2 regions of the Streptomyces sp. NPDC006174 genome follow, and region 2 is predicted to be linked to the other one. Evidence: riboswitches for the same ligand, from Rfam matches in the RefSeq annotation. Region 2 holds a riboswitch; the other holds the start of a gene.
What was found. Region 2 has a riboswitch for glycine ahead of gcvP (aminomethyl-transferring glycine dehydrogenase). Riboswitches for the same ligand answer to the same signal wherever they lie in the genome.
Positions count from the first base shown of each region.

Region 1: another riboswitch for glycine. It lies ahead of gcvT (glycine cleavage system aminomethyltransferase GcvT); the one in region 2 lies ahead of gcvP (aminomethyl-transferring glycine dehydrogenase).

Region 1 covers NZ_JBEXTJ010000001.1:858,283-872,962, reverse strand. Annotated here, with positions in the region: gene ABZ267_RS03915 (enhanced serine sensitivity protein SseB) at 1-81, opposite strand, end outside; gene ABZ267_RS03910 (AAA family ATPase) at 134-832, opposite strand; glycine riboswitch at 997-1,094, shown strand; gene gcvT (glycine cleavage system aminomethyltransferase GcvT) at 1,268-2,395, shown strand; gene gcvH (glycine cleavage system protein GcvH) at 2,516-2,893, shown strand; gene glyA (serine hydroxymethyltransferase) at 2,921-4,180, shown strand; gene ABZ267_RS03890 (L-serine ammonia-lyase) at 4,351-5,736, shown strand; gene ABZ267_RS03885 (FG-GAP-like repeat-containing protein) at 5,913-8,030, opposite strand; partial or broken gene ABZ267_RS03880 (DUF4394 domain-containing protein) at 9,199-9,899, shown strand; gene ABZ267_RS03875 (hypothetical protein) at 9,939-10,124, shown strand; gene ABZ267_RS03870 (GAF domain-containing protein) at 10,141-12,045, opposite strand; gene ABZ267_RS03865 (MFS transporter) at 12,120-13,520, opposite strand; gene ABZ267_RS03860 (3-hydroxybutyrate dehydrogenase) at 13,639-14,436, opposite strand; gene ABZ267_RS03855 (tannase/feruloyl esterase family alpha/beta hydrolase) at 14,526-14,680, opposite strand, start outside.
Region 2 covers NZ_JBEXTJ010000012.1:655-15,334, forward strand. Annotated here, with positions in the region: gene ABZ267_RS25145 (DNA polymerase IV) at 1-907, shown strand, start outside; gene ABZ267_RS25150 (PRC-barrel domain-containing protein) at 829-1,200, opposite strand; glycine riboswitch at 1,356-1,453, shown strand; gene gcvP (aminomethyl-transferring glycine dehydrogenase) at 1,646-4,531, shown strand; gene ABZ267_RS25160 (DUF5999 family protein) at 4,632-4,838, opposite strand; gene ABZ267_RS25165 (hypothetical protein) at 5,154-5,747, opposite strand; gene ABZ267_RS25170 (glutamate--cysteine ligase) at 6,232-7,737, shown strand; gene ABZ267_RS25175 (substrate-binding domain-containing protein) at 7,830-9,437, opposite strand; gene ABZ267_RS25180 (CPBP family intramembrane glutamic endopeptidase) at 9,634-10,413, shown strand; gene ABZ267_RS25185 (PhzF family phenazine biosynthesis protein) at 10,430-11,251, opposite strand; partial or broken gene ABZ267_RS25190 (hypothetical protein) at 11,340-11,567, opposite strand; gene ABZ267_RS25195 (DUF6400 family protein) at 11,551-11,802, opposite strand; gene ABZ267_RS25200 (MFS transporter) at 12,011-13,258, opposite strand; gene ABZ267_RS25205 (PadR family transcriptional regulator) at 13,593-14,210, shown strand; gene ABZ267_RS25210 (SRPBCC family protein) at 14,276-14,680, opposite strand, start outside.

The DNA.
Region 1 (14,680 bases), on a different contig from region 2:
GGAGGCGGTCAGCACCTCTTCGAGCTCGTTGGCGGGCCACGCGTGCTGGGGGTGCGCCTGGGCCGGTGCCGGAATGTCCACTGCCTCTGTGCCTCTCTCGGCGGTCGTTGCTGGCGTTGTTCCGGCCAGAACCCTAACCGGAGCGGTCGGCCGGGTCGTCGGCGTCCGTGAAGGTGATCCGCTCCAGCGCGGTCGCGGCCTCCCGGTCCAGCAGCACCGCCGAGGCGCAGCCGGCGGGCAGCGCGCCGCGTTCGGTGTCGCGGATCAGCCGGCCCACCGCGTGCCGGTGCCGGGCGAAGGCGTAACCGGAGACGCCGCGGCCGCGCTCGCGCTGGCCCTGTCGGGCGGTCTCCGGGTCCACGTCGAGCAGGAGGAGGCGCAGCGTGCGGCCCCGGCGCGCGGCGTGCCGGGCGAGCCAGTTCCGTACCCAGGTCTGCGTACCGCAGTCGTGGACGACGACCGAGGCGCCGGAGCGCAGCACGGCCCAGAGCCCGAGGTAGTGGGCGGCGCGGACCAGCGGGCGGTAGAGGCCGTACGGGAGTAAGCGGGGCAGAGCGGCGGCCCAGCGGTCGCGGGTGTTCTGCGAGTCGATGGCGTGGCCGGCCACCGCCCGCCGGATCACGGTGGACTTGCCACCGCCGGGCAGCCCGGAGACGACCACGATGTCGCCGGAGGTGAAGTCGAGGCTGTACGGAGCGTGGCCCGTGCGCCCGCGCAGATCACGTACCACCGGCGCGGGCTCGGTGATCAGCTCCTGTACGGGTGCGCCGGGCTGTGCGGGCATCGCGCTGTGCGCGGTCCCCGCGGTCGGTACCGACCGCTGCAACGTCATCGCCCATCCCCCTGCTGTCGGGCCGGCCAGGCCTGATCCTGAAGTGTAAAGAAAGGGCAAGGCTCCACAACCGTCCTCGCCGTTCATCCACCCGTTGTGGACCGGCCTCCCCACGGGAGCGCAATGCGTGCGATGATGACCGCGCCAACTGCATACCGGCCGTTCGAATCCGCGCGGGAGAGTTCCGGCCACAGTGTGAGCCGGGCGCCGAAGGAGCAAGATCCTCCCTTGAATCTCTCAGGCCCCGTACCGCGTGGATGAGGCAGATCTGAAAAGCGGGCCGCTCTGCGGCTCCACCCAAGGTGCAAGCCGAGCCCTGTGAACAGGGGCGCCCCCAGGGGCATACCCCGTCAGGGGCTATCGGCGAACCTCTCAGGTTCCGATGACAGATGGGGAGGATTCGTCCTGACGTCGTCATGCCCTGGAGCCGTATCCATGAGCACTGCCCCCCGTCTCACCGCCCTCGACGCGCTGCACCGCTCGCTCGGCGCCACCATGACCGACTTCGCGGGCTGGGACATGCCGCTGCGGTACGCCAGTGAGCGCGACGAGCACAACGCCGTACGCACCCGGGCCGGTCTCTTCGACCTGTCGCACATGGGCGAGATCACCGTCACCGGTCCCGAGGCCGCGGCCTTCCTGAGCTACGCGCTGGTGGGCAACATCGCCACCGTCGGCAACGGCCGGGCCCGCTACACGATGATCGTCCAGGAGGACGGCGGGATCGTGGACGACCTGATCGTCTACCGCCTGGGCGAGACCGAGTACATGGTGGTCGCCAACGCGGGCAACGCGCAGATCGTGCTGGACGCGCTGACCGAGCGGGCCGGGGGCTTCGACGCCGAGGTGCGCGACGACCGGGACGCGTACGCGCTGCTCGCGGTCCAGGGCCCGGAGTCGCCGGCCATCATGAAGGCGGTCACCGACGCCGACCTGGACGGGCTGAAGTACTACGCGGGCCTGCCGGGCACGGTCGCCGGGGTGCCGGCGCTCATCGCCCGTACCGGCTACACCGGCGAGGACGGCTTTGAACTCTTCGTCGCGCCCGAGCACGCCGAGCAGCTGTGGCGCGCGCTGAGCGAGGCCGGCGAGGCGCACGGCCTCATCCCGTGCGGGCTCTCCTGCCGGGACACGCTGCGCCTGGAGGCGGGCATGCCGCTGTACGGGCACGAGCTGACGACGGCGCTGACCCCGTTCGACGCGGGTCTGGGCCGGGTCGTGAAGTTCGAGAAGGAGGGCGACTTCGTGGGCCGCGAGGCGCTCCAGGCCGCCGCCGAGCACGCCGAGAGCGCCCCGCCGCGCAAGCTGGTCGGCCTGATCGCCGAGGGCCGCCGGGTCCCGCGCGCCGGTTTCCCCGTTGTCGCCGTCGGCGGGCCCGCCGGCAAGGTGATCGGCGAGGTCACCTCCGGCGCCCCCTCCCCCACCCTCGGCAAGCCGATCGCCATGGCGTACGTGGACGCTGCCTTCGCCGCGCCGGGCACCGAGGGCGTGGGCGTGGACATCCGGGGCACGCACGAGCCGTACGAGGTCGTCGCGCTGCCGTTCTACAAGCGCCAGAAGTGATATCCCGGAAGAAACCGGGCTTCTCGCTCCACTCGGGCGTCACGGAAGTGACGCACCTCCGTCTCACCCCGTAAGACCACCGTTCATCAGCACTCCCCCGCGTACAGGAGAATTCAGGTCATGAGCAACCCCCAGCAGCTGCGGTACAGCAAGGAGCACGAGTGGCTGTCGGCCGTCGAGGACGGCGTGGCCACGATCGGCATCACGGAGTACGCGGCCAACGCGCTCGGTGACGTCGTCTACGCCCAGCTTCCGGAGGTCGGTGACACGGTGACCGCGGGCGAGACCTGCGGCGAGCTGGAGTCGACCAAGTCCGTCAGCGATCTGTACTCGCCGGTGACCGGAGAGGTGACGGCGGCCAACCAGGACGTCGTGGACGACCCCTCGCTGGTGAACTCCGCTCCCTTCGAGGGCGGCTGGCTGTTCAAGGTGCGCGTCACGGAGGAGCCGGCCGATCTGCTCTCCGCCGACGAGTACACCGCGTTCTCCGGCAACTGAGACCTGAGACCTTAAGGGAACCCCCTGATGTCGCTTCTGAACTCCTCCCTCCACGACCTGGACCCGGACGTCGCCGCCGCCGTCGACGCCGAGCTCCACCGTCAGCAGTCCACCCTCGAGATGATCGCCTCGGAGAACTTCGCTCCGGTCGCGGTCATGGAGGCCCAGGGCTCCGTCCTCACCAACAAGTACGCCGAGGGCTACCCCGGCCGCCGCTACTACGGCGGCTGTGAGCACGTCGACGTGGTCGAGCAGATCGCGATCGACCGCGTCAAGGCCCTGTTCGGTGCCGAGGCCGCGAACGTCCAGCCGCACTCCGGTGCGCAGGCGAACGCCGCCGCGATGTTCGCGCTGCTGAAGCCGGGCGACACGATCATGGGTCTGAACCTGGCCCACGGCGGTCACCTGACCCACGGCATGAAGATCAACTTCTCCGGCAAGCTCTACAACGTGGTCCCGTACCACGTCGACGAGAGCGGCATCGTGGACATGGAGGAGGTCGAGCGCCTCGCCAAGGAGTCCCAGCCGAAGCTGATCGTGGCCGGCTGGTCCGCCTACCCGCGCCAGCTGGACTTCGCCGCCTTCCGCCGGATCGCGGACGAGGTCGGCGCGTACCTCATGGTCGACATGGCGCACTTCGCGGGCCTGGTCGCGGCCGGGCTGCACCCCAACCCGGTGCAGCACGCCCACGTCGTCACCACCACCACGCACAAGACGCTCGGCGGTCCGCGCGGTGGCGTGATCCTCTCCACGCAGGAGCTCGCCAAGAAGATCAACTCGGCGGTCTTCCCGGGTCAGCAGGGCGGCCCGCTGGAGCACGTGATCGCGGCCAAGGCGGTCTCGTTCAAGATCGCGGCGGGCGAGGAGTTCAAGGAGCGCCAGCAGCGCACGCTGGACGGCGCGCGGATCCTGGCCGAGCGCCTGGTCCAGCCGGACGTCACCGAGGTGGGCGTCTCCGTCCTCTCCGGCGGCACCGACGTGCACCTGGTCCTGGTCGACCTGCGCAACTCCGAGCTGGACGGCCAGCAGGCCGAGGACCGGCTCCACGAGCTGGGCATCACGGTCAACCGGAACGCCATCCCGAACGACCCGCGCCCGCCGATGGTCACCTCGGGCCTGCGGATCGGCACCCCGGCGCTGGCCACGCGTGGCTTCGGCACCGAGGACTTCACCGAGGTCGCGGAGATCATCGCCGCCGCGCTCAAGCCGTCGTACGACGCCGACGACCTCAAGGCCCGCGTGGTCGCGCTGGCCGAGAAGTTCCCGCTGTACCCCGGTCTGAAGTAGCACCTGGCCTGCGGTTCCGCGCATCCGGACGGGGCACCGCGCACACTGAGGAGAGTGAGCGCGGTGCCCCGTTCCTTGCCCCTCTCCCGTTTGTTTTCTCCCGCTTGCCCCGCTTGTCCCGCACCGCCCAGGCAGACAACGGCGTCTTCCAACCCCCAAGGAGTCCTCCCGTGGCCATCTCGGTCTTCGACCTCTTCTCGGTCGGCATCGGCCCGTCCAGCTCCCACACGGTGGGCCCGATGCGGGCCGCCCGGATGTTCGCGCGCCGCCTGAAGAACGAGGGCCTGCTCGCGCACACGACCTCGATACGGGCCGAGCTGTACGGCTCCCTCGGCGCGACCGGCCACGGCCACGGCACCCCGAAGGCGGTCCTGCTCGGCCTGGAGGGCGAGTCGCCGCAGACGGTGGACGTGGAGTCCGCCGACGGCCGGGTCGAGGAGATCCGCTCCACCGGCCGGATCAACCTGCTCGGCATGCACGAGATCGCGTTCGCCTTCGACGACGACCTGATCCTGCACCGCCGCAAGGCGCTCCCGTACCACGCCAACGGGATGACGATCTTCGCGTACGACACCGAGGGCGCGCCGGTCCTGGAGAAGACGTACTACTCGGTCGGCGGCGGCTTCGTGGTGGACGAGGACGCGGTGGCGGGCGAGAACCCGATCGTCCCGGACGACACGGCACTGCGGCACCCGTTCCGCACCGGCGACGAGCTGCTGCGCCTGGCCCGCGAGACCGGCCTCTCGATCTCCCAGATGATGCTGGAGAACGAGCTGGCCTGGCGCACCGAGGCGGAGATCCGCTCGGGGCTGCTGGACATCTGGCGGGTCATGCAGGCGTGCGTCTCGCGCGGCATGTCCCGCGAAGGCATCCTCCCCGGCGGCCTCAAGGTCCGCCGCCGCGCCGCCAACTCGGCCCGCCAGCTGCGCGCCGAGGGCGACCCGCAGGCCCACGCGATGGAGTGGATCACCCTCTACGCGATGGCGGTCAACGAGGAGAACGCGGCAGGCGGCCGCGTGGTCACCGCACCGACCAACGGCGCGGCGGGCATCATCCCGGCCGTCCTGCACTACTACATGAACTTCGCCTCCGGCGGCTGCACCGAGGCGGAGAAGGAGGACAGCGTGGTCCGCTTCCTCCTGGCCGCCGGCGCGATCGGCCTGCTCTTCAAGGAGAACGCCTCCATCTCCGGCGCCGAGGTCGGCTGCCAGGGCGAGGTCGGCTCGGCCTGCTCGATGGCGGCCGGCGCCCTGGCCGAGGTCCTGGGCGGCTCTCCCGAGCAGGTGGAGAACGCCGCCGAGATCGGCATGGAGCACAACCTGGGCCTGACCTGCGACCCGGTCGGTGGCCTGGTCCAGATCCCGTGCATCGAGCGCAACGGCATGGCGGCGGTGAAGGCGGTCACGGCGGCGAAGATGGCGCTGCGCGGCGACGGCAGCCACAAGGTCTCCTTGGACAAGGTCATCAAGACCATGAAGGAGACGGGCGCCGATATGAGCGTCAAGTACAAGGAGACGGCCCGGGGCGGGCTCGCGGTGAACATCATCGAGTGCTGAGGGGCGTGGGCACTGACCTGTGTGCGGTGCGGTGAGCGGTTTGGACGCAGCGGTCGTCGTGACGCGGGTGCCGGGCTCGCCCGGTACCCGCGTCACGACGCGGCCGACGGCTCGCGGCCGTGGTCCCCAGGGAGCCGGTGTTCACACCGGCTCCCTGGGGAGGCGCGATGAGGTGATCAGGGGCTGTTGTATCCCTCGATCGTCCGGAAGCGGTCGAAGGTCCAGACCCCGGTCGGGGTTTCCCAGCTGCCCAGGGCTTCGTTCAGCGAACCGTCGGGCTTGGCGGTCCAGGTGAAGGCCTTCACCCTGCCGTCGGCGTAGCCGTAGAGGGCGCCCAGGTCGTCGCGCCCGTCGCCGTTGTAGTCACCGGTGACGATCTGCATGTTGACGCGCCAGTACCGTTCGGCGGGAGCGGTCCACACCTCCCGGCGGTTACCGAATTTGCCGTCCTCGCCACTGGCGGTGAAGGTGATCACGCCGTCGTGACCATCGGCGTAGTCGTACCAGACGGCGATGTCGTCGCGGCCGTCACCGTCGAGGTCACCGGAGTGGACGCTGGCCCGGGCGGCGTTCCAGCCGCTGGACTCCCAGCCGTGGGTGGCGACGTCGTTGAACCCGCCGTCAGGCTTCGCGGTGAAGGTGATCAGCTTGACGTCGCCGGTGGCGTACTCGTAGAGGGTGGCGAGGTCGTCGCGGCCATCGGCGTTGTAGTCGCCGGTGACGAACCTCATGGCCGAGGCATTCCAGCCGTCGGCCCGGTAGAACGAGGAGAAGGGGGCCGCGAAGCCACCGTCGGCCCTGGAGAGGAAGGTGTGGATCCTGTCGCTGCCGTCGGCGTAGTCGTACCACGTGGCGATGTCGTCGCGGCCGTCACCGTTGAAGTCACCCGTCTGGACGATGATCCGGCTGAAGGTCCAGGTCTTGGGCTCGGAGATCCACGAGAGCAGAGGATTGGCGAAGTTGCCGTCGCCCTTGCCGAGCCAGGTGCGGAGCGCGACACGGCCGTCGGCATGTGCGTAGAAGGACGCGATGTCGCCCAGACCGTCGCCGTTGAAGTCACCGGTGGTGCGCTTCATGCTGGCGGTGTCGTAGTTGCCCGCAGCAATCTCCCAGCTGCCGAGAGGACTGTCGAAGCCTCCGTCGGCCTTGCCGGTGAAGGTGCGGATCCTGTCCCTGCCGTCGGCATGGTCGTACCAGCCGGCCATGTCGCTGCGTCCGTCGCCGTCGTAGTCGTGGCGGATCACGGTACCGGCGGCCCACTGGGTCTTGCCCGCGGCATCCTGGATGACGAGGTTGCCGCGGTGCTGGAGCACGGCCTTCCCGCCGGCAGCCGAGGTTTTGGACTCCCACAGCGTCTCGCTGCCGTCCGCGGACTTCACCGTGAGGTTTCCATCGGCACCGAATGCCGCGACCGCTCCGGGGTTCCCGCCCGTACCCGTGGACCACAGGGTCTTGTTCGCGTTGGAGGCGACCACCAGGTTGCCGTCGGCCCCCATCGTCAGCCTGGCGGAGTTCGCGGTCAGGGAGTCCCCGGAAGCCAGCTGCCGACCCGCTCGGAGGGTGGTACCGAGAACCGTGTTGTCCACCCGAGTGGCCACCGCGCCGGTGCGCTCCTCCGTCTCGTTCAGGCAACCCCCCTGCCACGACCGGCTGCTGACCGCGACCAACTCGAACGCGCCGTTGGCCAGGGTGCGCAGCACCGGGCCCCCCGCGTCACCCTTGCAGACAGCGGCACCAGCGCTCGCGGGAGACAGCAGTGTGGAAGGAGTCGTGCTGCTGTCGACCTTGAAGGTGCCCGCGTGCAGCTTGCCCTGGATCCACTCGTGCTTCGTGCGACCGTAGCCGGCGACCGTCAACTCCTCACCATCCGCGGGGGGAGCGGTGGCGAGTACCACGGGCTTGATCGCGCCGGCCGGAGAGGCGAGACGCGCCATCACCAGGTCACGTCCCGCCCGCGGGACGATATGCACGATCTCGCTGACGTGACCGCCACTGGTGGCGGTCACGTCGGTGCGGCCGATGGTCGCGACCGTCTTCAGCGCGGGCTTCCCTGTGGGCACCGCGGAGGGCGCCTGGGGGTTCGTGGCGAAGCAGGAGGAGGCGGTCACGATCCAGTAGGGGTCCACGAGCGCTCCGGTGCAGGACCGCTGCGCGTCGCCCTGGCCTATGTCGATCTTCGCCGTGAACGCGTAAGCGGTGCCGCTGACTGCGCCACCGGACAGGGATTGAGCCGGTGAGGCAGTGGTCAAAGCGCCGATCGCGGCGGCCGCCGCGATCAGAGCTGTACTCCGCACACGGCGGGAGGACTTCACATACACAAAAGTTTCCTTGCTGAAAGAAAGGCCGTTTCAGGCCGGTATGAAAGCGGAGGCGGCTATGGGTGAGCGCCGACCGCCCGGAAAGGCGCAGGCCGTGCGTCAGTCGGCCCGCACGGATCTCCATCGCACCCACGCCGGGCGGTACGGACGCCCATGCCCGGGAAAGTGAAGCATGGCCGTACCCTCGGCTCGACCGGACGCTGCGCGAGAGGCAGAGGGCGTGCCGGCCGCCGGCTGTGTGGAGCCTGCCGACGAAGTCCTGCGGTACCCGCGGTCGACGAAGCCCTGCGGTACCCACGGTCATGCCGACCGCGGTCGTGTCGTTCCTGCCCTTGGTCGTGAAAGCCGCGGGAAGGTCCAGGACCGGTCAGCCGGAGTGCCCGCCTTGAAGCAGATCTTGTCCTGCTCATTCGATCCCCAAGTCCGCCGCCGACTGCCGGATGCTCCGCACAGGAATCGAATCCAACTGCAGGGAAATCCATCATCAGTCGGCCGGGCATGCCTCAACTCCCCGTGAAGCAGCCCTTTATCTTCCCCCGGCGGACGAGAGGCTCCCCGAACTCGGCGAGCTTCACCCTCTTCGCTATACCAGCACGAAATAGTCATCAAGTCGACGGGAGGAAACCATGCAAAACGCAGTATGTTCTGTGCATTCAGAGTGATTTCCGCCACAGGCCATGAGGGTTGCACGGCGAGTTGTGTTGGCAAGGTGAAGCATCGCTGATGCCGGGTCAAGGGCCGGATGCCGACAGGGAGCTGGAGAAGCAGAATCTCCTGCGGAGTTGCCTGCACGGGCAGTTGGTCGGGCCCGGCACCACAAGAAGCTGCCCCTGTGCGCCGTTTCGCTTCCCTTGGTATTCCGTCCGGCGGGCACGTCGAAATCTGCCTGGAGCGTGGAAGCCGGCCTTTCCCTATCCTTCCTGCGCAAGGGGCGGTGGCGGAGGATCCAGGCCCGGTCGTGGCTCTCGATCCGTTCGCGCGGGCGGACGAGGAGAATTCCGGCACGTGATCCCCTCATCGCGAGTTCGTGGCTCCATTCGGGTGCCTTTCGAGGACGCGGCCCATCCGCGCACGCCCGGGCTCCGGAGCAGCCGTGAAACCGCTCGGTATTCCGGGCGGGACACCGCGCTTCTCCGGGAGCGTCATGCGTACACGTAGAACCGTCGTCGCTGTATCCGCCGCCGTGGTCGCGGCCCTCTCCGTACCGGCCCTGGCGTCCGCCGACGGCCACGGCGGGCCCACCATGGACCACCGCGGGCACCAGGCGCTCACCGCCATCGGGCTGACCGCCGACCAGCGGTTGGTCGCGTGCGGGGTCCACCGGCCCGCCGAGACCTCGGCCATCGGAAGGTGGCCGGGCTGCACGGAAACACCAAGATCGTCGGGATCGACTTCCGCGTCCAGAACGGGAAGCTCTACGGCGTCGGCGACAAGGGCGGCATCTACACCCTCGGCACCTCCGACGCCCAGGCCCGGAAGGTCTCCCAGCTCACCGTCTCCGGCAAACGGTTCGGCGTCGACTTCAACCCCGCCGCCAACCGGCTCCGCGTCATCAGCGACACCGGACAGAACCTGCGGCACAACATCGACGACAACACCGCTCCCCCCGGCACCACCACCGACGGCACCCTCACCAACCCCACCACACCACCCTCCACCGCCCAGGGCGTCACCGGCGCCGCCTACCCCAACAACGACCTCAACACCGCCACCGCGACCACCCTGTTCGACATCGACACCCTCACCGACCGCCTCTCCCTCCAGTCACCCGCCAACGCCGGCACCCTCGCCCCGACCGGAAACCTCGGCGCGGACGCGGGACCGGACGCCGGCTTCGACATCTACTGCCGGTGACCAGCGCTCTGCCCGGCGAGGCGGCGGGTGGTGCGGGAGGCGCCTGGGGCGCGGCTTCCGTACCGGTACGCCCGGGAGTGCCGGGGTCGCTACCGGGGCGGTGCGCGTGGTGAGCTCGGCAGCAGCCTGGCCGCGCCGGTCGACCTGCTGTGGTCGGCCATCCTGTTCGCCGTCTTCTGCCCGCTCGCCGTCCGTGCCTACGGCCGCCAGGAGTGACCGAAACCGGACCGGCTCACAGGCCCTGCGTCAAACGGTGCAGTCTCAGGGCCAGTTGGATCTCCAGCGTGCGCGGCGGCTCGTTCCAGTCCGGGCCGAGGAGGCGGCCGATGCGTTCCAGGCGCTGGACCACCGTGTTCACGTGGACGTGGAGCAGGGTCTTGGTGCGCGTGAGGCTCGCGCCTTGCGCGAAGTACGCGTCCAGGGTGGCGACCAGATCCGTGGAGCGGGCGTCGTCGTAGTCCAGCACCGGACCGAGCGTCCGGCGTACGTAGCCGGTCAAGTCGGCCTGGTCTCCCAGGAGTACGCCGATGAAGCCCAGGTCCGCTGTCGCCCCGCCGCTCCCGGTGTGGCCGAGCGCGCGCAACGCGGAGAGGCAGCGGGTGGCCTCGTCGTGGGCGCCGGGCAGTTCGGCCGGGCCGGTGGCGGGGCCGGCCGCGCCGACGGTGACCGGGCAGCCGGCCGCCTGGGCCAGTTCGGCGGCGAGCGTCTGGGCGTCCGGCCCCGGTGTGCCGGAAGGGGCCACCAGGACGACGTGGTCGTGGTGGAGACCGGCGAGGCCGTTGCGGGTCTGGGCGCTGCGCGCGGCGGCGGCCAGCAGGCGGTGGCGCGGCGCCACCTCGCTGTGGGCCACGAACACGCTGTGCAGGCGGCCCAGGTCGACGCCGAGGCGGCGCGCCCGAGCGGTCAGCGTGCCCGGGTCGCCGGTGCGCGAGAGCAGGTCGCCGAGCAGCTCACCGCGTACCCGGTCCTCCGTCTCGGCGACCGAGCGGCGCAGCAGCATCAGCAGCGCGGTCACCACGCTGGCCCGCTCGAACAGCAGCCGGTCCGCGTCCGCCAGGCCCGCGCGGTTGGTCAGCGCGATGGAGCCGAGGAGTTCGGGCCCGGCGAGGACCGCGCAGACCCAGGTGCCGTTGAGCGGGACGGCCCGGCCACGGGCCCGGGAGGCGGCGACCGCCGGGGTCGGCGGAGGCTGCGGTTCGGTGCGGGCTCGGGCGAGTTCGGCGCCGTCCGCGTCGTGGATGAGGATGCCGCCGTCCAGGATGTCGGCGAGCGCGGCGGCCACGTCGTCGGCGCCGCCGCCGCGCAGGACGAGATCGGTGAGCTGGTCGTGGGCCTCCTCGGCGCGGCGCATCGCCTCGCTGTGCGTGCGGATCGTCTCGGAGGCGGCGTTGAGGTCGACGAGCGCGGCCCGCGTCTCCTCCAGCAGCCGGGCCCCGTCGATGGCGATCGCCGCGTGGTCGGCCAGCGAGGAGAGCAGCGCCACCTCTCCGGCGGTGAACTCGCGAGGTGCGCGGTCGGCCGCGTACAGGACGCCGATGATGCGGCTGCCGAGCCGCAGCGGTACGCCGAGGATCGCGCGCAGCCCCTCGTCCGAGACCGCGCTGTCGATGGTGGTGGTGTGGTGGAAGCGGGTGTCGGCGCCGTAGTCGCCGGTCGCGTACGGGCGGGCCGTCTGGGCGACGAGGCCGCCGAGGCCCTCGCCCATGCCGAGCCGCACCTTCTGGAACGCCTCGGCGACCGAGCCGTCGGTGACCCGCATGTACGTGTCGCCTGCCGCGTCGTCGTTGAGCGAGAGGTAGGTGACGTCGGTGCCGAGCAGCAGTTTGGCCCGGTGGACGATGGCCCGCAGGACGGCGTCCAGGTCGCGCAGGGCCGCGAGGTCGCTGGCCGTGTCGAAGAGCGCGGTGAGCTGCGCCTCGCGGACCCGGTGCTGGCTGAGCGTGCGCCGGATCCGCAGCGCCACGGTGGTGGCCTCGGCGATCTCGGCCAGTTCGGCGGCGGGGGCGCCCGCCTCCCGCGCGGTGGCGGCGGGCCGGTCGAACTCCTCGGCCGCCGCGCCGTGCGCCAGCAGGTCGAGCAGCCGGCGCAGGGCCGCTGCGGAGTGCTGGGGTCCGGGGGCTGTCACGCCGGTGAGCATACGGTGATCGCCTTCCGGAGGAACGGCCTCTCCCGCGCACTCCGTGGAGCCGGGCGCGCGGGAGAGGGATGAGGTCAGCGGCCGAGCGGGACCGAGTCCTTGACGGTGGCGGCCGGTGCCGCCGGAACCGAGTCCTCCAGGCCGTCCTTGGCCAGGTCGCGGCCCCGGGTCTCCTTCGCGATCCACACCGTCACCGCCGTGACCAGCGCGGCGAAGCAGAGGTAGAGCGAGATCGGAACGGACGAGCGGTAGTCCTTCAGCAGCTCGACCGCGATCAGCGGAGCGAGCGCGCCGCCGATGATCGAGGCGAGCTGCGAGCCCATCGAGGCGCCGGAGTAGCGGACCTTCGTGTCGAACATCTCGGAGATGAAGGCCGCCTGCGGCCCGTACATCGCGCCGTGCAGCAGCAGTCCGACGGTGACCGAGAGGACGATCACCGGGAAGGACTTGGTGTCCAGGAGCGCGAAGAATCCGAAGGCCCAGACCGCCATGCCGAGAGCGCCGATCAGCGTGACGGGCCGGCGGCCGAGCCGGTCGGAGAGCGCGCCCCACAGCGGGATGGTGACGAAGTGGACCGCCGAGCCGATCAGTACGGCGTTCAGCGCGTCGCTCTTGGACATCTCCAGGTGCACGGTCACGTAGACGAGGAGGAACGCGGTGAGGATGTAGTACGAGATGTTCTCGCCGAACCGGGTGCCGATGGCGAGGAGCACCTCGCGCCAGTTCTTGCGGAACACCGCGACGACCGGCGGCTGTTCCTTGACGCCCGCCGCCGCCCGCTCCCGCGCCTTCTCCTGCGCCTCCAGGAAGACCGGGGACTCCTCGACGGAGATCCGGATCCAGAGGCCGAGCATCACCAGGACGCCGGAGAGCAGGAACGGGATGCGCCAGCCCCAGGCGAGGAAGGCCTCGTCGGACTGGACGGCGGCGAGCAGCGCCAGGACACCGGTGGCGAGCAGGTTGCCGCCGGGCGCTCCGGCCTGCGGCCAGGAAGCCCAGAAGCCGCGCCGCTGGTCGCCGCCGTGTTCGGAGACGAGGAGCACGGCCCCGCCCCACTCACCGCCGAGCGCGAAGCCCTGGACGAGGCGCAGGACGGTCAGCAGGATCGGCGCCCAGACGCCGATGCTGGCGTGGGTCGGCAGCAGGCCCATGAGGAAGGTGGCGCCGCCCATCATGAGCAGGCTGATCACCAGGAGCTTCTTGCGGCCGATCTTGTCGCCGTAGTGGCCGAAGACGACGCCGCCGAGCGGCCGGGCGGCGAAGCCGACCGCGTACGTCAGGAAGGCCAGGAGCGTGCCGACGAGCGGGTCGCTGCTGGGGAAGAACAGCGTGTTGAAGACGAGCGCGGCGGCCGAGCCGTAGAGGAAGAAGTCGTACCACTCGATGGTGGTGCCGACGAGGCTGGCCGCGACGATCCGGCCGATGCGGCTGGTGCCGGGCGGAGCGGAGGGCTGGGCGGAGGTTGGGGAACCCATGGTGAGTCACCGCGTTTCGTTGGCAGGTGGATCAGGGACGGGGATGCGGGTGGTACGGGGGTGGTGCGCCGGCTTCGGTGGGGGCCGGAGACGGGTGGGGCCGGAGGCAGAGCGGGGTTCAGCGGGCGCTCCAGCCTCCGTCGACGGGGAGGGAGGCGCCGGTGATGTACGAGGTGTGCGGGCCGCAGAGCCAGACGCAGACGGCGGCCACCTCCTCGGGCTCGATCAGCCGCTTGATCGCGGACCGGTCCAGCAGGACATCGGCGACGACCTCGTCCGACGCGATGCCGTACGCGGCGGCCTGCGCGGCGATCTGGCCCTCGACCAGCGGAGTCCGTACGTAACCGGGGTCGACGCAGTTGCTGGTCACACCGTGCGGGGCGCCTTCCAGCGCGGCCACCTTGCTCAGCCCTTCCAGGCCGTGCTTGGCGGCGACGTACGCGGACTTGAAAGGGCTGGCCCGCAGGCCGTGCATGCTGGACACGTTGACCAGCCGGCCCCAGCCGCCCGCGTACATGTGCGGCAGGCAGTGGCGCATCAGCAGGAACGGCGCGGTCAGCATCACCTTCTGGATCAGCGCGAACCGGTCCGGCGGGAAGTCCTCGATGGGCGCCACGTGCTGGAGCCCGGCGTTGTTGACCAGGATGTCCACGGCCCTCGGCAGCGCGCCGACCGCCTCCGCGTCGGCGAGGTCCACGACATGGGCCACTCCGCCGGTCGCGGCGGCGACGGCCTTCGCGGCGTCGGCGTCGCGGTCGGCCACGTGCACGAGGGCCCCGGCCGCGGCGAGCGCCTCGGCGGTGGCCCGTCCGATGCCGCTGCCGCCACCGGTGACCAGAGCGGTGCGCCCGCTGAGGTCCACGGCTCCGGCTGCCTGGACCGAGGGACCGGGCGCTGCGTGAAATTGGCTCGTCATGGCCGGAAACGCTAGAGACACCCGGCCGGACATCCCATGGCACGGACCACCACAGTGGTGGCGGCCGGTGTGGCGGCCGCCACCACTGTCTAACCGTTCAGCGGGCAGTACGTGAGCAGCTTCGCCGGATCCGCTCCTGACGGCGGCTTCAGCGTGCGGCTGGACGGAGGCCGTACGCCATGATCCAGCCAGCGTTCCAGCGCGGCGGCCGCCGAACGGTGGCACGGCACCAAGGGCCGCACCC
Region 2 (14,680 bases):
ACGGACGCTGCCCGGCGTCGGGCCCGCCACCGGCGACCACCTGAGACGCGCCGGCATGACCACCGTCCACGACCTCGCTGAGGCCGGCGAGGCGGAACTCGTACGGCTGGTCGGCAAGGCCCACGGCCACGGGCTCTACCGGATGGCGCTGGGGCTCGACGACCGGCCGGTGGTCGCCGAGCGGGACGCCAAGTCCGTATCGGTCGAGGACACCTTCGACGTGGACCTGCACGACCGGGTGCGGGTGCGCGCGGAGGTGGAGCGGCTGGCTGTGCGGTGCGTGGAGCGGCTGCGGTCCGCCGGGCGGTCGGGGCGCACGGTGGTGCTGAAGGTGCGCCGGTACGACTTCTCCACGCTAACCCGCTCCGAGACCCTCAGAGGCCCCACGGACGACCCCACGGTGGTCCGTGAGGCGGCGGCGAGGCTGCTGGAGGCGGTGGACACCACCGGCGGCGTACGGCTGCTCGGCGTGGGTGTCACGGGGCTCGCGGACTTCACGCAGGAGGACCTGTTCGCGCAGGCCGCCGACGCCCGGGAGCTGGCGGAGCGGGCGCCGGAGCCCGAGAAGCCGGTCGCCGACGGAGACAAGAAGCCGGTCGAGGAGGAGCCCGAGAGCGCCGAGCAGCTCGCCGCCCGGCGCTGGCCCGCCGGACACGACGTACGCCACGCGGTGCACGGACACGGCTGGGTGCAGGGGAGTGGGGTGGGGCGGGTGACGGTGCGGTTCGAGGAGCCCGGCGGGCCGGTCGGCCGGGTCGTCACGTTCCGGATCGACGACCCGGAGCTGAGCCCGGCCGACCCGCTGCCGCTGGTCCGCGACCCGGTCGACTACTCCTCCTGGCCGGCCAGCCTGCCGAAGTCGCGGTCGGGAGCGGTCTCCGTGGCCGGCGGGGAGTCCAGACCGTAATGGCGGTAGAGCTGCAGTTCCTGCTCCGGAGAGAGGTGTCGGCCGACGCCGAAGTCCGGGGCGCCCTTGATCAGCGCGCGGTCGAAGGGGACCCGCAGCGCGTCCTCGACGAACTCGCTGGGCTCCAGCGGGACGAAGGCGTCCCGGCTGAAGAGGCCGGTGCGTACGGCCGCCCACTCGGGCACGCCGGTCGCGTCGTCGAGATAGACCTCGTCCACCGTTCCGATCTTGGCGCCCCTGCGATCGAACGCCTTGCGGCCGATCAGTCGGCGCGGGTCGATGTCGGTCTGCACGGTGCCTCCCACTGGTCGCCACTGGCTCAAGGGATCCCTCGTCACCGCCAGGTGATCCCCTGTCGCTCCACCAGCACCAGACAAGTGCAGATCCGTGGCGTCGGCCACTCGAGGGCTCCGCGGGGATGGCCGCTGGTAGGCTGGCACATGGCTGCTGACCCCGTGCGGGAGAGTCCTCCGGTGCAGAATCCGGAGGCGCCGAAGGAGCAAATCCTCCCCGGAATCTCTCAGGCCCCCGTACCGCACGGACGAGGTCACTCTGGAAAGCAGGGCGGGTTCGTGCGGGCAGATGCCGGGACGGATCGACCCTCACCGACGGTGAAAGTCGGCACGCCTCCGGGCGCGCCGGTGAAGCTCTCAGGTTGAGATGACAGAGGGGGAGGCCGTTCGGGCACCCGCGCCGTGGTGCCCCTCGCAGGTCGTGACAGACCAGGAGGCCTCCACCATGACCCCCCGTCGCACTCCGCTCTCCCAGCTGGAGCAGGGCATTCCGTTCGAGCAGCGTCACATAGGGCCGGACGCCGAGGCCCAGGCGAAGATGCTCGCCCAGGTCGGCTACGGCTCCCTCGACGAGCTGACCGCCGCCGCGGTGCCCGACGTGATCAAGAGTGCGGAGGCCCTGAACCTTCCCTCGGCCCGCACCGAGGCCGAGGTGCTGGCCGAACTGCGGTCGCTGGCCGACCGCAACAAGGTGCTCGCGCCGATGATCGGCCTCGGCTACTACGGCACCTTCACGCCGCCCGTCATCCTGCGCAACGTCATGGAGAACCCCGCGTGGTACACGGCCTACACGCCGTACCAGCCGGAGATCTCCCAGGGCCGCCTGGAGGCCCTGCTGAACTTCCAGACGATGGTCGCCGAGCTGACCGGACTGCCCACCTCCGGCGCCTCCCTGCTCGATGAGGGCACCGCGGCCGCCGAGGCCATGGCGCTGGCCCGGCGCGTCGGCAAGGTCAAGAACGGCGTCTTCCTGATCGACGCCGACACCCTGCCGCAGACCGTCGCGGTGATCCAGACCCGTGCCGAGCCGACCGGCGTCGAGGTCGTCGTCGCCGACCTGAGCGACGGCATCCCCGCCGAGATCGCCGAACGCGGCGTCTTCGGCGTCCTGCTCCAGTACCCGGGCGCCTCCGGTGCCGTGCGCGCCATCGAGCCCGTCATCGAGCAGGCCCACGAGCTCGGCGCGATCGTCACCGTCGCCGCCGACCTGCTGGCCCTCACGCTGCTCACCTCGCCCGGCGCGCTCGGCGCCGACATCGCCGTCGGCACCACCCAGCGCTTCGGCGTCCCGATGGGCTTCGGCGGCCCGCACGCCGGCTTCATGGCCGTCCGCGAGAAGTTCGCCCGCTCCCTGCCCGGCCGCCTCGTCGGCGTCTCCGTCGACGCCGACGGCAACAAGGCCTACCGCCTCGCCCTCCAGACCCGCGAGCAGCACATCCGCCGCGAGAAGGCCACCAGCAACATCTGTACGGCACAGGTGCTGCTCGCCGTCATGGCCGGGATGTACGCCGTCTACCACGGCCCCGACGGACTGCGCACGATCGCCCGCCGCACCCACCGCTACGCCACGATCCTTGCCGAGGGCCTGCGCGCCGCCGGCGCCGACGTCGTGCACGGCGAGTTCTTCGACACGCTCACCGTCAAGGTGCCCGGCAAGGCCGCGGACATCGTCGCGGACGCCCGCGAGCGCGGGGTCAACCTCCGCCGCGTCGACGCCGACCACGTCTCCATCGCCTGCGACGAGACCACCACCCGCGCCCAGCTCTCCGCCGTCTGGGCCGCCTTCGGCGCCGACGCCGACATCGAGGCGCTGGACGGTTCGGCCGCCGACGCGCTGCCCGAGGCACTGCTGCGCTCCGACGACATCCTGACCCACCCGGTCTTCCACCAGCACCGCTCCGAGACCGCGATGCTGCGCTACCTGCGCAAGCTCGCCGACCGCGACTACGCGCTGGACCGCGGCATGATCCCGCTCGGCTCCTGCACCATGAAGCTGAACGCGACCGCCGAGATGGAGTCGATCACCTGGCCCGAGTTCGGCGCGCTGCACCCCTTCGCCCCGGCCGAGCAGGCGCACGGCTTCCTCACGCTCATCCGCGAGCTGGAGGAGCGCCTGGCGGAGGTCACCGGTTACGACGCCGTCTCCATCCAGCCGAACGCGGGCTCGCAGGGCGAGTTCGCGGGTCTGCTGGCCGTACGCGCGTACCACCGGGCCAACGGCGACGACCAGCGCACCGTCTGCCTGATCCCCTCGTCCGCGCACGGCACCAACGCCGCGAGCGCGGTCATGGCGGGCATGAAGGTCGTCGTGGTGAAGACCGCCGACGACGGCGAGGTCGACATCGCGGACCTGCGGGCCAAGATCGAGCAGTACCGCGATGAGCTGGCCGTCCTCATGATCACCTACCCGTCCACGCACGGTGTCTTCGAGGAGCACGTCGCCGACATCTGCGGCGAGGTGCACGACGCCGGCGGCCAGGTCTACGTCGACGGCGCCAACCTCAACGCGCTGGTCGGGCTCGCCAAGCCCGGCAAGTTCGGCGGCGACGTCTCGCACCTGAACCTGCACAAGACGTTCTGCATCCCGCACGGCGGCGGCGGCCCCGGCGTCGGCCCGGTCGGCGTCCGCGCGCATCTCGCCCCGTACCTTCCCAATCACCCGCTCCAGCCCGCCGCGGGCCCGGAGACCGGTGTGGGCCCGATCTCGGCCGCCCCGTGGGGCTCGGCGGGCATCCTGCCGATCTCGTGGGCGTACGTCCGTCTGATGGGCGGCGAGGGGCTCAAGCGGGCCACGCAGGTCGCCGTGCTGGCCGCCAACTACATCGCCAAGCGCCTGGAGCCGCACTTCCCGATCCTGTACAACGGCCCGGCCGGACTGGTCGCGCACGAGTGCATCGTGGACCTGCGGCCGATCTCCAAGGCGACCGGCGTCTCCATCGACGACGTCGCCAAGCGCCTGATCGACTACGGCTTCCACTCGCCGACCATGTCGTTCCCGGTGGCCGGCACGCTGATGATCGAGCCGACCGAGAGCGAGGACCTCGCCGAGCTCGACCGGTTCTGCGACACCATGATCGCGATCCGCGCCGAGATCGAGAAGGTGGCGTCCGGCGAGTGGAGCGCGGACGACAACCCGCTCGCCAACGCCCCGCACACCGCCGCCGCACTCGGTGGCGAGTGGGACCACGGCTACAGCCGCGAGGAGGCCGTCTTCCCGGCCGGTGTCTCCGCCGCGGACAAGTACTGGCCGCCGGTCCGCCGTATCGACGGCGCCTTCGGCGACCGCAACCTGGTCTGCTCCTGCCCGCCGCTGGAGGAGTACGACGGCTGACCCTCAGGGGCGTACGGCTGACATGCGTCGGGGCCGGTGCGGGGAGTTCCCCGGGCCGGCCCCTTCTCCGTACAGCCTGGTCCGTTCCGTACGGCTGGTCTCAGGCGGCCTTCACCACGCGGCCCGCCGCCAACGGCCGGTGCGGTGCGATGATCTGCCCGTCCGGCAGCAGCTCGCCGGTGTCCTCGAAGAGCAGGACGCCGTTGCACAGAAGGCTCCAGCCCTGTTCCGGGTGGTGGGCCGTCAGGCGGGCCGCCTCCCGGTCGGCGGAGTCGGCGGTGGGGCAGGGTGGTTGGTGCTGGCACATGGATGGGTTCTTTCGCTGCGTCGAGTCGAGTGTCCTGCGGCTGGATGAGTGGTTCATGGCCGCCCCCGTATCAGTCGGTCCGGTCCCAGTGTTGCCCTACGGGGGTGATTCCGCAGGGATTTCGCTGCAGCTCCCGTACTCCTCTCATGACGCATCACCCGGGCGGACGGTTCACCGCAACTGCACTGTCACTTCGGGTGGTTCGGGGTGGCCGGACCGGGCTAGTCCGAGTGGGTAAGAGGGAGCCCCCGCGGTGGCCCGTTCCGCCGAGGGGCGTACGGGTCACCGCGGGGGCCTGTCCCTCCCGGCCGCCGGTCAGGCCGAGCTGAGCAGCGGTCCGGGTGCCACGCGCAGGGTCATGACGGGCAGCAGATCGGCGACGCGGTGCGGCCGGTGTGCGGCGATGCCCGGCGGCGCCGGCGCCAGCGGCACCAGGACATCGGTCGGGGCGAGCACTCCGGTGGAGGCGTCGTCGGCATCGTCGCCGGGGTTGTCGTGCAGCCAGAGCGTGAGCATGTACAGCTCCGGCATGGAGAGAAGTCTCGCCTGGTACGCCGTGGGCGAGACCTCCGCCTGGCGGACCGCCAGCTCCGTCGAGGTGAGATACGGGCCCTCGAAGAAGTGCGAGAAGCTCCAGCCGTCCGGAGTGAGCATGGTGTCCGCGGCGGCGATCGCCCGGCCCTCGCTCCGGATCAGGAAGCGCCAGGCCGCCAGACGGGTTCGAGGTACGGTTCTGGTCGGAGCGATCCGGTCCAGGACGTGCACGGGAAGCGGCAGTTCGGGGCTGAGCGGTCCCTGGGCGGACCGGAGGGCGGACGTGCGCGCCTGACGGACCGCGGTGGGGGAACCGAGGGCCGCGAGAACACTGCGCAGGGCGGGCGCGGGAGCCGAGGGGACATGCAGCGGCATAGTGGGTCGCCTCTCACTTGGAGACACGGTGATGCGTGGGCGGGTGCAGACGGCGTTGTCGGCGTGCGGGGCCAGAGGAGGCCGATGACGGGCCGGTTGCGTCAACTCTCTGCCTCGTCAGGCGGAGTTTATACGACACGTGTTCACACAGTGTTTCCGCTAGCTGCCGGGCATATTTCGCGCAAGGCGACATCCGGACTTCGGAATGCGGGTTTCCTGGTGATTTGATCGACCGTTTTCCGCTTCGGCCTGCACCTCTTTCAGCGGAGCGGTAGGCCGAAACTCATCGGTGATTCCGCCACGCACTCTCCGGACGAAAATGCCGCTCGCCGCGTGCCTCCGGAATGTGCCCCCGGTCTCCTTCACTCAGCCTAGCGGGTTTCCGGTGGGCTGTGGGGCGTTACGGATCACTCCCACTGGGCATTATCGATCGTGATGCGCGCGGCCCGGTCGGCGGGCCGACCACTGAAGGAGGGACCCCTCGATGGGGGAGAAGGTCGTGGCGGGAGCCGTTGACCTGTCCGATCGGCAGGCCTACCGGACCAAGCTCAACCAGTGCCTGGAGGGACTGGGCAGACTGCTGGAGGAGCGGAGGTTCGACCGTCCGCGAAATCTGATGGGGCTGGAGATAGAGCTGAATCTCGCCGGCTCCGACGGTCTGCCCCGGATGATGAATCAGGAAGTGCTCCAGCGCATCGCGAGCCGGGATTTCCAGACCGAACTCGGGATGTTCAACCTGGAAGTAAATATCGTTCCGCACCGGCTCGGCGGCCGGGTATTCGATCAGCTCTCGGAGGAGTTGCGGACCGGTCTCGCGTACGCCCACCGCAAGGCCGGTGAGGTGGACGCCGGGATCGTCATGATCGGAATCCTGCCGACGCTCGGCGAGCACGACGTGGTCTCGGCGAATCTCTCGGACGTGGACCGCTACACGCTGCTCAACGATCAAATGGCGGCGGCCCGCGGAGAGGATTTCGCCCTGGATATCGAAGGCGTGGACCACCTGGTCTGCTCCTCGCCCTCGATCGCGCCCGAATCGGCCTGCACCTCGGTCCAGTTGCACCTCCAGGTGACGCCGGCCCGGTTCGCGGACGTGTGGAACGCCGCGCAGGCGATCGCCTCCGTCCAGATCGCGCTCGGTGCCAACGCCCCGTTCCTCTTCGGCAAGGAGCTCTGGCGCGAGTCCCGGCCGCCGCTGTTCCAGCAGGCCACCGACGTACGGCCGCCGGAGCTGGCGAACCAGGGGGTGCGGCCCCGGACGTGGTTCGGAGAGCGGTGGATCTCCTCCGCGTACGAGCTGTTCGAGGAGAACCTGCGCTACTTCCCGCCGCTGCTGCCGATCTGCGAGGAGGAGGAGCCGCTGCGGGTCCTGGACGAGGGTGGTGTGCCGGAGCTGGCCGAGCTGGTCCTGCACAACGGGACGGTCTACCGCTGGAACCGCCCGGTGTACGACGTCGCCGACGGTGTCCCGCACCTGCGCGTGGAGAACCGGGTCCTGCCGGCCGGGCCCACCGTCACGGACGTCATCGCCAACGCGGCCTTCTACTACGGGCTCGTCCGGGCGCTCGCCGAGGAGTCCCGGCCGCTGTGGAGCAAGCTGCCCTTCGAGGCCGCCGCCGAGAACTTCACCGAAGCCTGCCGCCACGGCATCGAGGCCGAGCTGCTCTGGCCGCGTCCGGGCCGTACCGGCGGACTGGCCAAGATCCCCGCCGTACAGCTCGTACAGGAGGAGCTGCTGCCGCTGGCCGCGGCCGGGCTCGATGCCTGGCAGATCGAGCCGGCCGACCGGGACCGGTACCTCGGCGTCATCGAGGAGCGCTGCAAGCGGCGGGTCAACGGGGCCTCCTGGCAGGTCGCCACGTACCGCCGGGCGCTGGAGGCCGGGCTCGGCCGGGAGGCGGCACTGGCGGCGACGACCCGGCGCTATGCCGAGCTGATGCACGCGGGTGAGCCGGTGCACACCTGGCCGGTGGGGTTTCCGGCGCCCTGAGGCACGGTCGTACGCGGGCGGGCGGGCTCGCGTACGGCGGCAGGTTCTTTTCGTACGCGGACGAGGGCGGCGTTCCGGTCGGGGCGCCGCCCTCACTCCTGGGCGGCGCGGCCGTTCTGGCCGGCGGCCATGATGGCCCGGAGGATGACGGCCTGGATCTCCGCCGGGTCGCTCACCTCGTAGCCGTCGCCGCCGGTGACCCGCGCGATCTCGGCGACCTCCTCGCGGTCGGCGTCCGGGCCCACCGCGATGGCGATGATCGGGACCGGGCGCTCGGGGTCGGCCAGTTCCTTGAGGCGGTCGATCAGCGCGCTCCGGGAGATGCCGTCGTCGTCCTGGTCGGAGCCGTCGGTGAGGATCACCAGCGCGTTGAACTTGCCCTTCACGAAGGTCGACCGGGCCTCTTCGTACGAGGCCAGAGTCGTGTCGTACAGCCCGGTCGCCCCACCCGGCACCGGCTGCAGCCCCGCGAACGCCGCCGACAGCTTCTCCCGGTGGGTCGAGCCGCCCTGGACCGGGTCGCCCAGCCGGCGGGTCTCCGTGACCTTGCGGTAGTCCTTCGCGCCGTCCAGCGTCGTGGCGAACTCCCACAGGCCGATCTCGTCGTCCGGCGTGAACTGGGTGAGTGCCTGGATGAGCGACTCCTTGGTGACGTCCATCCGCGACAAGCCGCGTCCTGGCACCAGGGTGGACATGGAGCCGGGGGCGTCGACCACCGTGGTCAGCCGGGCGCTCTGGACGGTGATCGTCCACATCCCGAGCATCTCCTGGAGCTGCTTCGCGGACGGTGGTTCGGCCGCCGAAGTGGCGTACGGCTGCGGTGACTTGCCGCCCGCCGACGCTACGACGGTGTCCTCGGCGGCCCCGCTCGGCGGCCGGAACCCGTACCGGGAGAGGACGGCCCGCGAGCTCCTGTCGTTGAGCAGGGTCATGAAACGCAGGGCCGCACGGGACTGGGCGAGGGGCAGCTTCTCCTCGTCGACCAGGGTGTACGGGTAGTCGAGGAGCGGGGTGCCGTCCTCGGGGTAGAAGAGGTTGAGCTTGCCGCCGCCGGTCGCCTCCGCGTTGTGCGTGAAGGCGGCCTGCTCGGATATGAGGACCGCCTGGTTGCGTCTCGGATTGCCGTCCTCGGCGCCCGCGTCGCTCCGCGCCAGAGTCTCCAGCACCTGCGCGTCGCTGTCCGACATCCGCTCGGCCAGCACTTTCGCGGTCTCCGCGACCCGCGTGTCGCTGTCCCCGCCCTGCTGTGCGGAAGAGCCGCCGATGCTGGTGAGAGCGAGGAGGCCGGTGGCGCTGCGCGCCGGATCTGCCGTGCCGGGGCGGACCTTGTCCGAGGTGAGGGCGGCGGTGACCACCTGGCTCGCGAGGGTGTCGGCGACCTTGTAGGAGTCGCGGGCCACGACCTCCACGTCGAGGCAGTGGCCGTCGGGTCTCACCTCGTCCGCGAGGGCCTGCTCGGCTATGTCCCGGACCGCCGGCGCGATGTCCGGTGAGGCGGCCAGGGACAGGCGTACGGCGGAGTCCTCGCAGGACTCGGAGAACGACAGCAGGCCGCTGTTGACCGCCACTCCTGTTCCCGTCGCCACCGCGAGGACGAGCAGCGTGGCGACGGCGACGGCGACGGTGCGACGCGGGCGCCGGGGAGACGTGCCCCCGCGTTCCTCCGGCGCGTGGGCGTCGGGCAAGCTGTGGCGTCCCATGTCGGTGGTGCCCCCCTGAAGACGAATCATGAACGGTGAACAAGGAAAAGGGGGACCGCACCATCGGCAATGGTGGTCGTCCCCCGGCCTGTCGCGCATGATCTTCGTACCTGCATTCGAGACCCTAGCGGGACGGTGGGCGGGATGAGACGCGATTGCAGAACAAAAGGCAGGTGGACCGGTGGAGGCGGGGCGCGTGGCTGATTATTATCCCCAAGAGGGCGTATCACGAAGGATCTTGCGGTCGGAGACGGTGCTGGTCCTGGCACTCTCGCTGGGCGCGAGTGCGGTCTCCGCGCTCATCAGTTTTGTCGGATCACTGACGAAACCGGGCGGTTTGAAGGACCAGGCGGCGACGCTGAACGGTTCGTACGCACCGGGCCGTCCATGGCTGGATCTGGCTTGGCAAATGTTCGGAATCGCAACGGCCCTGGTGCCGGTGGCGCTGGTGGCGCACCTCCTGATCAGGGAGGGCGCGGGTCTGCGGACGATCGGATTCGACCGCACCAGGCCCTGGTTCGACCTGGGTCGCGGGACGCTGGTCGCGGCGGGCATCGGCAGCGCCGGGCTCGCCTTCTACCTGGTCGCCCGAGCGAGCGGCTTCAACCTCACCGTCGTACCGGAGTCGCTGCCCGACGTCTGGTGGAAGTTCCCCGTGCTCATCCTCTCGGCGGCGGAGAACTCCGTGGTGGAGGAGGTCATCGTCGTCGCCTACCTGCTGCGGAGGCTGGACCAGCTGGGCTGGGCCCCGATGGCCTCGCTGGTGGCCAGCTCGGTGCTGCGCGGCTCCTACCACCTGTACCAGGGCATCGGCGGCTTCATCGGCAACATGGTGATGGGCGTCGTCTTCGTGCTGCTGTACCGGCGCTGGGGCCGAGTGGGGCCGCTGGTCGTCGCCCATACGCTGCTCGACATCGGGGCGTTCGTCGGGTACGCGCTGCTCGCGGGGAAGGTGGACTGGCTGCCGACGCCGTAGGGACCTGCTCCAGGCCTCAGAAGGTGGTCAGCAGTTCGCCGTCGATGACGGTGACCGCCGCGCCGGTCAGCAGGGTGCGCTCGCCGCGCAGTGCGGTGCGTACGAACCCCGAGCGGGCCGAGGCCTGCAGTCCGGTGAGGTCGTCCCGGCCGAGGCGGGCCGACCAGAACGGGGCCAGCGCGGTGTGGGCGCTGCCGGTCACCGGGTCCTCGTCGATGCCGACACCCGGGAAGAAGCCGCGCGAGACGTAGTCGTATCCGCGCGTGGGGTCCTCGGCGGCGGCCGTGGCGATGACGCCGCGCCGCGAGTGGGCCACGAGGCCGGCGAAGTCCGGGGCCAGAGCCCGTACGGTCGCCTCGTCGCGCAGCTCCACGAGCAGGTCGCCGATGTGTTCGCCGGTGTCGTGGACCGAGACCGGCTCCGCGCCGAGCGCCTCGGCGAGGCCGGGCGGCGCGGTCTCCTCGCGGAGCGGTGCGGTGGGGAAGTCGAGGGTGAGGGAGCCGTCCGGGTGGGCGGTGGCGGTGAGGATCCCGCACCGCGCGGTGAACCGTACGGTGCCGGTGGCCCGGCCGGTGGTGTGCAGGACGTGCGCGGTGGCGAGCGTGGCGTGGCCGCACATGTCGACCTCGGTGGCCGGCGTGAACCAGCGCAGCGCCCAGTCGGCCTCGCCGCCGGGCGGCAGCGGGTGGGCGAAGGCGGTCTCGGAGAGGTTGACCTCGGTGGCGATCTCCTGGAGCCGTTCGGCGTCCGGGAAGGCGGCGGTTTCCAGCAGGAGTACGCCTGCGGGGTTGCCGGAGAAGGGGCGGTCGGTGAACGCGTCGACGATACGAATCCTCATGAGGCGACCGTAGAGCGGTGGCGCGGCCGTGGACCAAGGCCAATCGCGGGTTCCTGGCCTGCTCGTCCACCAGGCGGGCGTCGGCGGTTCAGGAGCAGTGGGCGCGGCCCGGGCGGGTGTCGAGCGACCAGGTGTGCGTACAGCCGGGGCACTGGAGGTGCAGGACCGGACCGTTGTTGGAGATCAGGTAGCGTCAGTGCTCGCCGCTGGTGCGGCGGTCCGCGCAGGTCGCGCAGTGGCGGGCGTCGTCGCAGGCGGGACAGGTCACCCAGGCGCGGCGGGCGATGTCCGCCTGCGGATCAATGAGGAGCCGCACGGCCTTGGTCCTCGCCCGGCAGGACACCGGCGGCCACCAGCCGGTCGTAGGTGCGCTGCTGCTCGGCGTCGAGGCCCGAGTGGAGCAGGGCGTAGGCCTCGTCCTCGCCGCGGAGGGCGGCCACCGGATCCCAGGCGGGCCCGAGCGCGGCGACGACCGCGGCCCGTCGCCGGGCTTCCACGAAGGTCAGGTCGATGGAGAAGGGGACGAGGGCGGTGTGCTGGTCCTGGCTCATGGTGGTGCTTCCGGGTGGATGCCGGGGAAACCGCACCATCTGTAGCAGGCCTCCGTGGCGGCAGGGAAGGGTGACCTGAGTCGCCTGGCCGAGGAGGCGGCTCAGCCGTCCGGGTGCGGAGTTCCCGGATCGGCGGGCGAGGGCGGGCGGTTGTCGGTACGGGGCTGACCGGGCTGGCTCGGTCCTCCTCGTGGCCTTGTGGCGCAGGTCATGGCGGGAGCCTCCGGCCCAGGCGTACGAGTGGTGACGCGGCCATGACGGCCGGCGACAGCATCATGCCTGCGGCCGCCACCAGGAGGCCGGTGCGCAGCCCCCACTCCTGTGCGAGGACACCGCCGAGCAGCGAGCCGAGCGGAGTCAGGCCCATACCGGCGAAGGTGATCGTCGCGGCCGCGCGGCCCTGCATCCCGTCCGGCGTGACGGCCTGCCGTACCGACATGACGGTGACGTTCACCAGCTGGCCGAAGGTCCCGAACACGAAGTCGACCGCCAGGAGCGCGGGCACCGTCACCGCCGATGAGCCGTGCAGCGCGGGCACCCAGAGCAGGGCGCCGTTGCCGAGCACCGCGGCGGACACCAGCACCACGCCATGGCCGTACCGGCCCGGCAGCCGCGCGGCCAGGACCGAGCCGAGGAGGGCGCCGGGGCCGGTCGCCGCGAGGGCGAGGCCGATGGTGGCGCCCGTCAGGTGCAGTTCGCGCGGGAGGAAGAGCAGGTAGACGGTCATCGTGGCGGCTAAGAAGAACTGGAAGGCCGCCGAGGCGAGGCAGACGGCCCGCAGCAGAGGATGTCCGGCGACGAAGCGCAGGCCGTCCCGGATCCATGGGGCGCGTTCGTGGTGCTCCGGTACGGCTTCGGCCCGGCGGATCTGTCGCAGGGATACGAACGACACCACGAAGAAGAACGCGCCCGAGGCCACGGCGACCGGCGCCGAGAGCAACGACACCAGCGCGCCGCCGAGCGCCGGCCCGCCGATCTGCGCGGCGGACCGGCTGCCCTCCAGCGCACTGTTGCCCGCCAGGAGCTGATCGCATCTCACCAGCCGTACCAGGGAGGCCTGATAGGCCACGTCGAAGAGGACGGACAGCGCTCCCACGGTGAAGGCGACCACGAACAGCGCGGGCAGACCGAGCAGCCCGAGGAGGCCGACCACGGCGGCCGCGCCCAGCACCACCGCACGGACGGTGTCCGTCAGGACCATCACCGTGCGGGCCCGCCACCGGTCCACCCAGGCACCGGCGAGGAGCGAGAGCAACAGGATCGGCGCCTGCCCCACAGCGCGGAGGACGCCCAGTTCACCGGCGCCGGCGTGCAGCGTCAGGACGGCGACGAGCGGCAGAACGACGAGCGTCGCGTGTTCGCCGAGCTGGGAGGCGCTCTGGCCTGCCCAGAGTCTGCGGAAGTCGGAGTCCCGCCACACGGAGGACGGCACGGAGGAGGACGCGGAGGACGGCACGGAAACCTCTGGAGTTGCCGGAACGAGGACCGCCGGCCCGGCGCGCGAAGGCGCGCCCGGGCCTCGGACGGAGTGAAGGGCTCGCTGTGCCGCGACCTCAGAGGCAGCACGCGATGACGTGCCGGTCTCGGCCTACGACGTCAACGCGCGCTCGGGCGACCGGGCATGCCTCACCGCTTCCCTCGTGGGTCACTCGTCGTCCGGAACGCTAGCGCTCGGTGGCGAGAGGCGAAAGGCGATTACGGCCGCCGCCCGGGGCAGCGCCTTGCCAGGCGATAGCTTCCGATATATCGTTGAGATATCGCGACAGATCAACGATGGAGGGAGCGTAGCGATGCGTTCACACGGATACGAGCACGAGCATGAGCACGGACCGGGGCATTACGGGCCCGGTCATCACGGTCACGGTCGAGGTGGTCACGACGGCCGCCGCGCCGCCTTCGGGCCGTTCGGGCCGCCGTTCGGTGGCGGGCCCTTCGGTGGTGGGCGTGGCCGGGGCGGCGGTCGGGGGAGGGCGCGGCGCGGTGATGTGCGCGCGTCGATCCTGGCCCTCCTGAAGGACCGGCCGATGCACGGGTACGAGATGATCCAGGAGATCGGCGAGCGCAGCGGCGGGGCGTGGAAGCCCAGCCCCGGTTCGGTCTACCCGACGCTCCAGTTGCTGGAGGACGAGGGGCTGATCGTCAGCGCGAGCGAGGGCGGCAAGAAGCTGTTCACGCTCACCGATTCCGGGCGCGGTGAGGCCGAGTCCGGTCCCGAGGCGCCCTGGGAAGAGGCCGGGCGCGGTGCGGACTGGGAAGGCGTGAACGAGATCCGCCAGGCCGGTTTCGGTCTGATGGAGGCGTTCGGGCAGGTCTGGAAGACCGGTTCGGCCGGTCAGCGGCAGAAGGCGCTGACCGTCATCAACGACGCCCGTAAGAAGCTCTACCTGATTCTTGCCGACGAGCACTGAGCAGCTGAGCAGGCACGGCGACAGGGGTCCCGCTGGAGGCGGGGGCCCCTGTCGCGTTCGTGCGGTCAGGGTGTGACCAGGCCGCCCAGTTTGCGCAGGGACTCCTGGAGCGCCGCCGTCGCCGAGTCCTTGAGTTTGCCGCCCGTCAGGGAGACCGCCGCGCCCGCGAACTCACTCTCGATGCGGACCGTGGTGGCAGCCCCGTCCGGTGACGGCGCCAAGGAGTAGCGCATCGCCAGGTTGACCCCCATCGGGCCCTTGCCCCGGGTCGTCAGTAGCCGGCTGTCCTCCAACTCGTCGACCCTCCACGTCACTTCGGCCGGAAAGCCCATGAGCTGCATGTTCTCCTCATAGGTGGCCCCGGTCTCCAGCGTCGCCGGGCCGCCTTTGGGGAAGCTGGTGTGGGTGGTGTTCCACTCGCCGTACGACGAGAAGTCCGTCAGCTGCGCCCAGACCTTCTCGGCGGGTGC